3 linked regions of the Skermanella rosea genome follow. The protein of the gene in region 1 interacts with the protein of each later gene in a pairwise test. Links are inferred from orthologs where the notes say so. Each region holds a gene or a part of one and is shown on either strand. Other genes may lie near its edges.

Region 1 (3,017 bases):
TCGTCAAGGGCGTGCAGTATCTGCGCCCCTTGATCCTGCGCGACATCGCGGAGGCGATCGGCATGCACGAGTCGACCGTCAGCCGGGTCACGACCAACAAGTTCATGGCGACTCCGCGCGGCGTGTTCGAGTTGAAGTACTTCTTCACGTCCTCGATCAGCGGGGCCGACGGGGAGGCCGCCCACTCGGCCGAGGCGGTGCGATTCCGGATCAAGGCCCTCATCGACGGCGAGCCTCCGGAAGGCATCCTTTCCGACGACCGGATCGTCGAGATTCTCAAATCGGATGGGATCGACATTGCGCGTCGCACGGTGGCAAAGTATCGTGAGGCCATGCGGATCCCGTCATCGGTCCAGCGCCGCCGCGAAAAGTCCATGAGACTGTGAGACTGACCCCGGCGGATCTGCGGTAGAAGGCCGGACTCCGCCAATCCGGGAACGGTTGCAGCCATGAGGCTGTTCGTCAACTTTCGGGAGGCGTCACCTTCGTCACGGCCCAGCAGTGACGTCGCCCTGCATGATCCCATCTACGGGCCCAGAACTCCGGACAACCTACGTCATGCACCTATCCGTCAAAGGCAAACAGCTTGACGTCGGGGACGCACTGCGAACCCACGTCGATGAGAGCCTGACCGCCATCGTCGGCAAGTATTTCGGCCGTCCGATCGAGGCCAACGTGGTCTTCTCGCGCGAGGCCCACCTGTTCAAAGCCGATATTTCGGTGCATGTCGGCCGCAATATCCTGCTGCAGAGCAATGGCGAGGCCAACGAGCCCTATCCCGCCTTCGATACTGCCGCCGACAAGATCGCCAAGCGCCTTCGCCGCTACAAGCGCCGCCTGAAGGACCACCACAAGCATGGCGACACTGTCGAGGGGGCAGACGGCGCCGCAGCATTGGCGCCGCTCCCCGCGAGCCAGTACATCCTGGAAGCGGAGCCCGACGAAGCCCATATCGACGGGTATGACGAAGACACCCATGACGCAGCACCCTCCTCGCCGCAGGACGGCTACGACGGGCATCCCCAACCCGTGGTCATCGCCGAGATGACCACCGCCATCGACACGCTCACGGTCAGCGAGGCCGTCATGCGCATGGACCTGGCCGAACTTCCGGCCCTGATGTTTCGCAACCGCGCCCATGGCGGCCTGAACATGATCTACCGCCGGCACGACGGGAACGTCGGCTGGATCGATCCCAAAGGCACTGAGGGAGCCGACGCCTGACCAGGCGTCGCCATAAAAGCATATGATTGATCTGATCACGCCCCAGAGCATCATCGCCAACCTGCGCGCCGGCAGCAAGAAGCAGGCGTTGCAGGAACTGGCGAAGAAGGCGGCGGAACTGACCGGGCAGCACGAACGCGCGATCTTCGACGTGCTGCTCGAACGGGAAAGGCTCGGCACGACGGGCGTGGGGCATGGCATCGCCATTCCGCACGGCAAGCTTGCCAACCTGGACCGTGTCCATGGCGTCTTCGCCCGGCTCGAAAGGCCGGTCGATTTCGACGCCATCGACGACCAGCCCGTCGACCTGATGTTTCTGCTGCTGGCGCCGGAAGCGGCGGGCGCGGACCACCTCAAGGCCTTGGCCCGGGTGTCCCGCCTGCTGCGCGACGGAACGATGTGCGACAAGCTGCGCGGCTCCGACAGTGCGGAAGCCATCTATGCGCTGCTGACCCAGGGTGAGGCGAGTCACGCCGCCTGAACCGGCGGCGCCATCCCTTGGCAACAAAGACCCGCAGGCCGGCCGCTCCGTTCCCCTGGACCCGGCCGGCCGGCGGGCGACGGCCTAGCCGGTCAGCCCTGCCATTCCGGCAGTTTCCGCTCGAAATAGGCGATCGTCCGCGCCAGGCCTTCCTTCAGCGGGATCGTCGGCTCCCAATCCAGCTTCTCCTTCGCGCGGGAAATGTCCGGCCGACGCTGCGTCGGGTCGTCCTGGGGCAGGGGCTTGAAGACCATCTCGGACTTCGACCCGGTCATCTCGATCACCAGCTCCGCGAGCTGCCGGATGGTGAATTCCCCCGGATTGCCCAGGTTGATCGGTCCGATCACGTCGTCGGGTGCCGCCATCAGGCGGACGAAGCCCTCGATCAGGTCTTCCACGTAGCAGAAGGACCGCGTCTGGCTGCCGTCGCCGTAGAGGGTCACCGGTTCGCCCCGCAGGGCCTGCACGATGAAGTTGGACACCACGCGGCCGTCCTGCGGATGCATGCGCGGCCCGTAGGTGTTGAAGATGCGGGCGACGCGGATGTTCAGCTGGTACTGGCGGTGATAGTCGAAGAACAGCGTCTCGGCGCAGCGCTTCCCCTCGTCATAGCAGGCGCGCGGGCCGATCGGGTTGACGTTGCCCCAGTACGCTTCCGTCTGCGGATGGATCGACGGGTCGCCATAGACTTCGCTGGTCGAGGCCTGGAAGACCTTGGCTTTCACCCTCTTGGCCAGTCCCAGTATGTTGATCGCGCCGTGCACGCTGGTCTTGACGGTCTGGACCGGGTCGAACTGGTAATGGATCGGCGATGCCGGGCACGCCAGGTTATAGATCTCGTCCACTTCCACATAGAGCGGGAAGGTGATGTCGTGGCGGATCACTTCGAAATAGGGATTGTCCAGCAGGTGGACGATGTTCTCGCGCGATCCCGTGAAATAATTGTCGACGCATATGACTTCGCATCCCTCGCCGAGCAGCCGCTCGCACAGGAATGACCCGAGGAACCCGGCGCCACCCGTGACCAGCACCCGTTTTCGTCCATACATTCGGCCTTGCCCCTTTTTTTTGTTCCGGCGCAGTATGCCCGCGCCCCTGCCGACTGGCAATCGGCTGTCCCGGACCGGCCGGGATCGCAGACCCGGGGCGTGACAACCGCGCCGTTTGTGCTATCACTCGCGTCGAGCCGCTCAGTTCTGGAGAAACCGTTGCCAATCCCGTCAATACCGGCGAACGAACCGCTGGTCCTGGCCTTGCCGAAGGGGCGCATCCTGCAGGAGGTCCGGCCCATGCTGGACCGTGTCGGGATCGT
Region 2 (2,969 bases), 1.6 Mb from region 1 along the record:
GCTGGACGAGGTGGCGGACATGCCGCTGGAGACCCAGGGCAAGATCGTCCGCGTGCTCCAGGAGCAGACCTTCGAGCGGGTCGGCGGCAGCGCCAGGGTCGAGGTCGACGTCCGCGTGATCGCGTCGAGCAACCGCGACCTGCCGTCGGAGATCGAGGCCGGGCGGTTCCGGCAGGACCTGTTCTACCGCCTCAGCGTCGTGCCGATCCGGGTTCCGCCGCTGACCGAGCGTCGCGAGGACATCCCCCTCCTGGCCCGCCACTTCATGATCCGCTCGTCCGAGACGGCGGGCCTGCCGGCCCGCGACTACGGCGAGGACGCGATGGCGGCGCTCCAGGCCTATGACTGGCCGGGCAACGTGCGCCAGCTGCGTAACGTGGTGGACTGGCTGCTGATCATGTCGACCGGCGACCCGCGCGAGCCGATCCGCGCCGACATGCTGCCGCCCGAGATCGGCGCCATCACCCCGACGGTCCTGAAGTGGGACAAGGGCGGCGAGATCATGGGCCTGCCGCTGCGCGAGGCCCGCGAAGTGTTCGAGCGCGAGTATCTGCTTGCCCAGGTGACCCGGTTCGGTGGCAACATATCCCGCACGGCCGCGTTCGTGGGAATGGAGCGTTCCGCCTTGCACCGCAAGCTGAAATCCTTGGGCGTGCACGGTAACGACAAGCCTCCCCACAAGCTGGCCGGGGATTGAGCTCATGAAGGTCACCGGTCCATGAAGGTCATCGTCTGCGGCGCCGGCCAGGTCGGCTCCAACATCGCGCGCTATCTCGCGACCGAGAACAACGACGTCACCGTGATCGACCAGTCTCCGGAGCTGATCCAGAAGATCAGCGACACGCTGGACGTCCAGGCCATGGTCGGGTTCGCCTCCCACCCGAACGTGCTGGAGCAGGCGGGTGCCGCCGACGCCGACATGATCATCGCGGTCACCTTGGCCGACGAGGTCAACATGGTGGCCTGCCAGGTGGCGCACTCGCTGTTCAACGTGCCGACCAAGATCGCCCGCGTCCGAAACCAGAGCTACCTGGCGCCGATCTGGGCGGACCTGTTCTCGCGCGAGCACATGCCGATCGACGTGATCATCTCGCCCGAGATCGAGGTGGCCCGGGCGGTCGCCCGCCGGCTCCAGGTGCCGGGCGCGTTCGACATGATCCCGCTGGCCGACGGCAAAGTCCGCGTCATCGGCGTCATTTGCACCGACAATTGCCCGATCCTGCACACGCCGCTGCGCCAGCTGACCGGCCTGTTCCCCGACCTGAACCTCGAGGTCGTGGCGATCGTCCGCAACGACAAGCCGATCATCCCCGGCGGCGACGACCAGATGCTGCCGGGCGACGAGGTCTACTTCGTCGCCGACACCCGGCACCTGGGGCGGGCCATGGCGGCCTTCGGCCACGAGGAGACCGAGGCCCGCCGGATCATCATCCTGGGTGGCGGCAATATCGGCCTGTGCCTCGCCGAGGAACTGGAGGCGAAGCACCCGCAGGTCAGCGCGCGGATCGTCGAGGTGGATCGCGGCCGGGCCCAGTACATCGCCCAGCGGCTGAACCGGACCATGGTGCTGCACGGCGACGGCCTTGATCCGGAGATCCTGGAGGAAGCCAACGTCCGGGCGGCCGAGACGGTGGTCGCCGTGACGAACGACGACGAGGGCAACATCCTCGCCTCGCTCCTCGCCAAGCGCTACGGGTGCCAGCGCGCCATCACCCTGATCAACAAGACGACCTACTCGCCGCTGGTCACCACTCTCGGCATCGACGCCGTGGTCAGCCCGCGCACCATCACGGTCTCGACCATCCTCCAGCATGTCCGGCGCGGCCGGATCCGTGCGGTCCACAGCCTGCGCGAAGGCTTCGCCGAGGTGATCGAGGCGGAGGCGCTGGAGACCTCCAGCCTGATCAACACGCCGCTCCGGGAGATCAAGCTGCCGACCGGCGTGATCGTCGGCGCCATCGTGCGCGGCGAGGAGGTGATCATCCCCAGGCCCTCCACGGTGATCAAGCCGCACGACCGGGTCATCATCCTGGCCGCGGTCGGGCAGGTGAAGAAGGTCGAGAAGATGTTCGCGGTGCGGCTCGAGTTCTTCTGAGCCCCCCGCTGTCCCGTCCCGTCCCACGATCCCGAAAAGCTCATCCAAAGAAGCGGAAAGCATGGCTCGATACGCATATGTCAACGGCCGGTTCGTTCCCCACGGCGAGGCCATGGTCCATGTCGAGGACCGCGGCTTCCAGTTCGCCGACGGTGTCTACGAAGTCGTCACGATCATCGGCGGCAGGCTCGTCGACGAGCAGGGGCACCTGGATCGCCTGGCACGGTCGCTGAACGAACTGCGGATCGCGTGGCCGGTGGCCCCCCATGTGCTCAAGCTGCTGATGCGCCGGCTTATCGCCCGCAACCACGTGACACAGGGGACCATCTATCTCCAGATCACGCGCGGCGTCGCCCCGCGCGACTTCAAGTTCCCCAAACACTCCCGCAGCAGTCTGGTCATGACGACAAAGCGCGCGACCGCCTTCGCGACTCCGGAACAGTTGGAGAACGGGGTCAAGGTGATCTCGATTCCCGACATCCGCTGGCTGCGCCGGGATATCAAGTCGGTAGCATTGCTGCCGCAGGTGTTGGGCAAGCAGCAGGCGGTGGAGGCCGGTGCGTTCGAGGCGTGGCAGCTCGACCCCGACGGCAACGTGACCGAGGGCTGCTCCAGCAACGCCTGGATCGTCACCGCGGACGGCACCCTGGTGACCCGCTACGCCAACAACCTGATCCTGAACGGCGTGACGCGGCTCTCGATCGTCCGGCTGGCCAAGGAAGCCGGCATCCCGTTCGAGGAACGCGCCTTCTCGCTGGAGGAAGCCTACCGGGCGCGGGAGGCCTTCGTTTCCAGCGCCAGCACCTTCGTGATGCCGGTCACCCGGATCGACGACCGCACCGTCGGGAACGGCAAGCCGGGCTCCCTGGGTGAG
Region 3 (3,346 bases), 4.6 Mb from region 1 along the record:
GCGCTGATCGCCCAGCCCTTCGCCCGGCCGGAGCATTTCCAGCCCCGACCCTCGGCGGTCGGGTACGAGGCCGCCGCCTCCGGTGCCTCCAACCTGGGACCGTCCAGCGGGAAGCTGGCCGAGGATGTCCGGGACCGGACTGCGGCCCAGCAGGCGGCCAACCCGGATGCCGCCGCGCGCGGGCCGGTTCCGGTCGAACTGGTGGCGGCGTCGGGCAGCGGGCTCGACCCGCATCTATCGCCGGAAGCCGCGCTGTGGCAGGTACCGCGGATCGCGAAGGCGCGCGGAATTCCCGAGGCCGACCTGCGGGCGCTGGTCGCCCGCCTGACGGAGGGCAGGACACTGGGCGTTTTCGGCGAGCCGCGCGTTAACGTGCTGATGCTCAACCTCGCTCTCGACGGGACCTGATGGCCGAAACCGACCGACCCTCGCCCGAAGCGCTGCTCGCGGAAGCCAACCGCGAGCGGCGCGGCCGCCTCAAGGTCTTCCTGGGCGCGGCACCCGGCGTGGGCAAGACCTACGCCATGCTGGAAGCGGCGCGCGACCAGAGGCTCGACGGGGTGGACGTGGTCGTCGGGATTGTCGAGACCCATGGAAGGCACGACACCGAGGCCCTGCTCGACGGGCTGGAGGTGCTGCCGCGCCGGCCGGTCGAGTACCGCGACCTGACCTTCCGCGAGATGGACCTGGACGCCATCCTGAAGCGCCGGCCGAGGCTGGCGCTGGTGGACGAGCTGGCGCACACCAACGTCCCCGGCAGCCGGCACCTGAAGCGGCACCAGGACGTCGAGGAGATCCTGGCCGCCGGGATCGACGTCTATTCGACCCTCAACATCCAGCACCTGGAAAGCCTGAACGACGTCGTCGAGCGCATCACGGGCATCCGGGTGCGCGAGACGGTGCCCGACGGCGTGCTCCAGACCGCCGACGAGATCGAGCTGATCGACCTGCCGCCGCAGACGCTGATCAAGCGGCTGGCGGAGGGCAAGGTCTATGTCCCGGACCAGGCCCGGCGCGCGATCGACCATTTCTTCTCCGCCGGGACCCTGACCGCGCTGCGGGAGATGGCGCTGCGCGCCGCCGCCGAGCGGGTCGACGCGCAGATGGTCAACTACATGCGCGCCCACGCGATCCCGGGGCCGTGGCCGACCCGCGAGCGCATCCTGGCCTGCGTCGGCGACGGCGGGGCGGTGATGCGGCTGGTGCGCACCGCCAAGCGGACGGCGGACCGCCGCCAGGCGCCGTGGATGGCGGTTCATGTCGAGACCTGGCGCCATGCCGCGTTGCCGGAGGAGGCCAAGAACCGGATCTCGGATGCCCTGCGGCTCGCCGGGCAACTGGGCGCCGAGACCAGGGTGATCCAGGGCGAGTCCGTCGTCGCCGAGCTGCTGGACTTCGCCCGCGCCCGCAACGTCAGCCAGATCATCGCCGGCCGGCCGCGCGGCGGCAGGCTGCCGTTCCTGCGCCGGCGCAACGTCACGGCGGAGCTGCTGGCCCGCGCCGACAGCTTCGACGTGACGGTGGTCGGCGGCGAGGACGAGGGGGAGGCCAAGCCGCCGCCGGCCGCTACCCGCAGGAAGCGCCTGGACTGGACCGGCTACGCCGTCGCGGCCGTGGCGACCGCGGCGGCCTCGGCCTGCGGCTACGGCCTCAGCCTGTTCCTGGACCTGCCCAACATCTCGCTGATTTACCTGATGGCGGTGCTGCTGGTCGCGATCCGCCACGGGCTGGGACCGTCGATCGCCGTGTCGGTCGCCAGCTTCATGGCGTACAACTTCTTCTTCACCGACCCGCTGTTCACCTTCGACATCGCCGACACGCGGAACATCCTGACGGTGGTGTTCTTCTTGGTCACGGCCTTCATCACCAGCAACTTGGCCGCCCGTGTCCGCTCCCAGGTGGAGGCGACCCGGCTGAGCGCCCGGCGGACCGCCAACCTCTACGACTTCAGCAGCCGGATCGCGGCGGCGGCCGACCAGGACGACGTGCTGTGGGCCGTGGTCCATCACGTGGCGTCCACGCTGCGCGGCCGATCGCTGGTCCTGCTGCCGGAGGACGGCCGGCTCGCCGTCCGGGCCGGCTTCCCGCCGGAAGACAGGCTGGACGACAAGGCGCGGGCCGCCGCCGACTGGGCCTGGACCAACGCCCAGCCGGCCGGCCGGGGCTCCGCCACGCTGCCGACCTCGGACTGGCTGTTCCTGCCGCTGAAGACCGGGCGCGGGCCGGTCGGCGTGCTGGGCGTCCAGATCGAGGCCGCGGGCCGGCTGCTCTCGCCGGAGGAGAGCCGACTGCTCGACACCCTGGCCGACCAGGCCGCCCTGGCGATCGAGCGCACCAACCTGGTGGCCGACATCGAGCATGCGCGCTTGGCGACCGAGACCGAGCGCCTGCGCTCCGCCCTGCTCTCCTCCCTGTCGCACGACCTGCGCACGCCGCTGGTCTCGATCCTGGGGGCCGCCTCCAGCCTGGTCTCCTACGAGGGGACGCTGAACCCCGCCGACCGGCTGGAACTGGCCCAGACCATCCAGGAGGAGGCCGAGCGGCTGAACCGCTTCGTGCAGAACCTGCTGGACATGACGCGGCTGGGTTCCGGGCAACTCCGGCCCCGCGCCGACTGGGTCGACCTGCGCGACATCGTGGCGTCCGCGATCGAGCGGGCGAAGAAGCTTCTGCGCCGCCGCACGGTCAAGGTCGAGATCGACCCCTTGGTGCCGCTGCTGCGCCTGGACCCGATGCTGATGGAGCAGGTCGTCTTCAACCTGATCGACAATGCGTGCAAATACTCGCCGCCGGGAACGCCGGTCACCGTCTGGGCGGTCGCGCGCGGGGACCAGGTCATCGTCGAGGTGTGCGACCAGGGGCCGGGAATATCCCCGGAGGACCGCGAGCGGATCTTCGACATGTTCTACCGCGTCGAGGAGGGCGACAGCCGCACGGCGGGAACCGGCCTGGGCCTGGCGATCTGCCGCGGCATCGTCGAGGCCCATGGCGGCCGCATCTCCGCCCAGCCCGGCCTGAACGGCGCCGGCACCTGCATCGTCATGCGCCTGCCGACGGCGGCGCCGCCGGAGGTGGTCGAATGAGTTCGATTTTCCATTATTGTCCACAGATGAACGCAGATGGACACAGATAAGAAAGCCGCCGGGGGATCCTCTCCTGCCCCAGGCAGGGAGTGCATCGCAAGGATATCTGTGTTCAATAACACGGCTGTCCGGCACGGTTATTGCCTACTGCTCGAAAGGCTGAGCTATGGTTAGAAAGGCCCCCTTTTTCGTCATACCCGGACTTGATCCGGGTATCTCCCCGCACGGCGGCGTCGATGGAGTCTGCAAACGATGACTGTGTC

What was found. Proteins that work in one complex are often made in the same cells at the same time.
Region 2: the proteins of ptsN (region 1) and trkA interact in binary tests that used the Escherichia coli proteins (3 or more experiments, as listed by UniProt). The link is inferred for Skermanella rosea from one-to-one orthologs.
Region 3: the proteins of ptsN (region 1) and JL101_RS26580 interact in binary tests that used the Escherichia coli proteins (3 or more experiments, as listed by UniProt). The link is inferred for Skermanella rosea from one-to-one orthologs.

Annotation. Positions count from the first base shown.
Region 1 is NZ_CP086111.1:1,089,139-1,092,155, forward strand. Bases 29-2,975 are described here. They hold ptsN (PTS IIA-like nitrogen regulatory protein PtsN), read left to right. Parts: upstream 29-1,246; coding sequence 1,247-1,705; downstream 1,706-2,975. Other genes in these bases: rpoN (RNA polymerase factor sigma-54), read left to right, coding at 29-386; hpf (ribosome hibernation-promoting factor, HPF/YfiA family), read left to right, coding at 559-1,224; JL101_RS05095 (UDP-glucuronic acid decarboxylase family protein), read right to left, coding at 1,798-2,754; hisG (ATP phosphoribosyltransferase), read left to right, coding at 2,914-2,975. Outside these bases: more of rpoN, read left to right, coding at 1-28; more of hisG, read left to right, coding at 2,976-3,017. UniProt on the Escherichia coli protein: Seems to have a role in regulating nitrogen assimilation.
Region 2 is NZ_CP086111.1:2,685,189-2,688,157, forward strand. The notes cover bases 8-2,906. They hold trkA (Trk system potassium transporter TrkA), read left to right. Parts: upstream 8-718; coding sequence 719-2,095; downstream 2,096-2,906. Other genes in these bases: ntrX (nitrogen assimilation response regulator NtrX), read left to right, coding at 8-697; JL101_RS12345 (D-amino-acid transaminase), read left to right, coding at 2,157-2,906. Also shown: more of ntrX, read left to right, coding at 1-7; more of JL101_RS12345, read left to right, coding at 2,907-2,969. UniProt on the Escherichia coli protein: Part of the constitutive potassium transport systems TrkG and TrkH. May regulate the transport activity of TrkG and TrkH systems. Binds to NAD(+) and NADH.
Region 3 is NZ_CP086111.1:5,697,651-5,700,996, forward strand. Bases 8-3,283 are described here. They hold JL101_RS26580 (sensor histidine kinase), read left to right. Parts: upstream 8-407; coding sequence 408-3,083; downstream 3,084-3,283. Other genes in these bases: kdpC (potassium-transporting ATPase subunit KdpC), read left to right, coding at 8-408. Also shown: more of kdpC, read left to right, coding at 1-7. UniProt on the Escherichia coli protein: Member of the two-component regulatory system KdpD/KdpE involved in the regulation of the kdp operon. KdpD may function as a membrane-associated protein kinase that phosphorylates KdpE in response to environmental signals.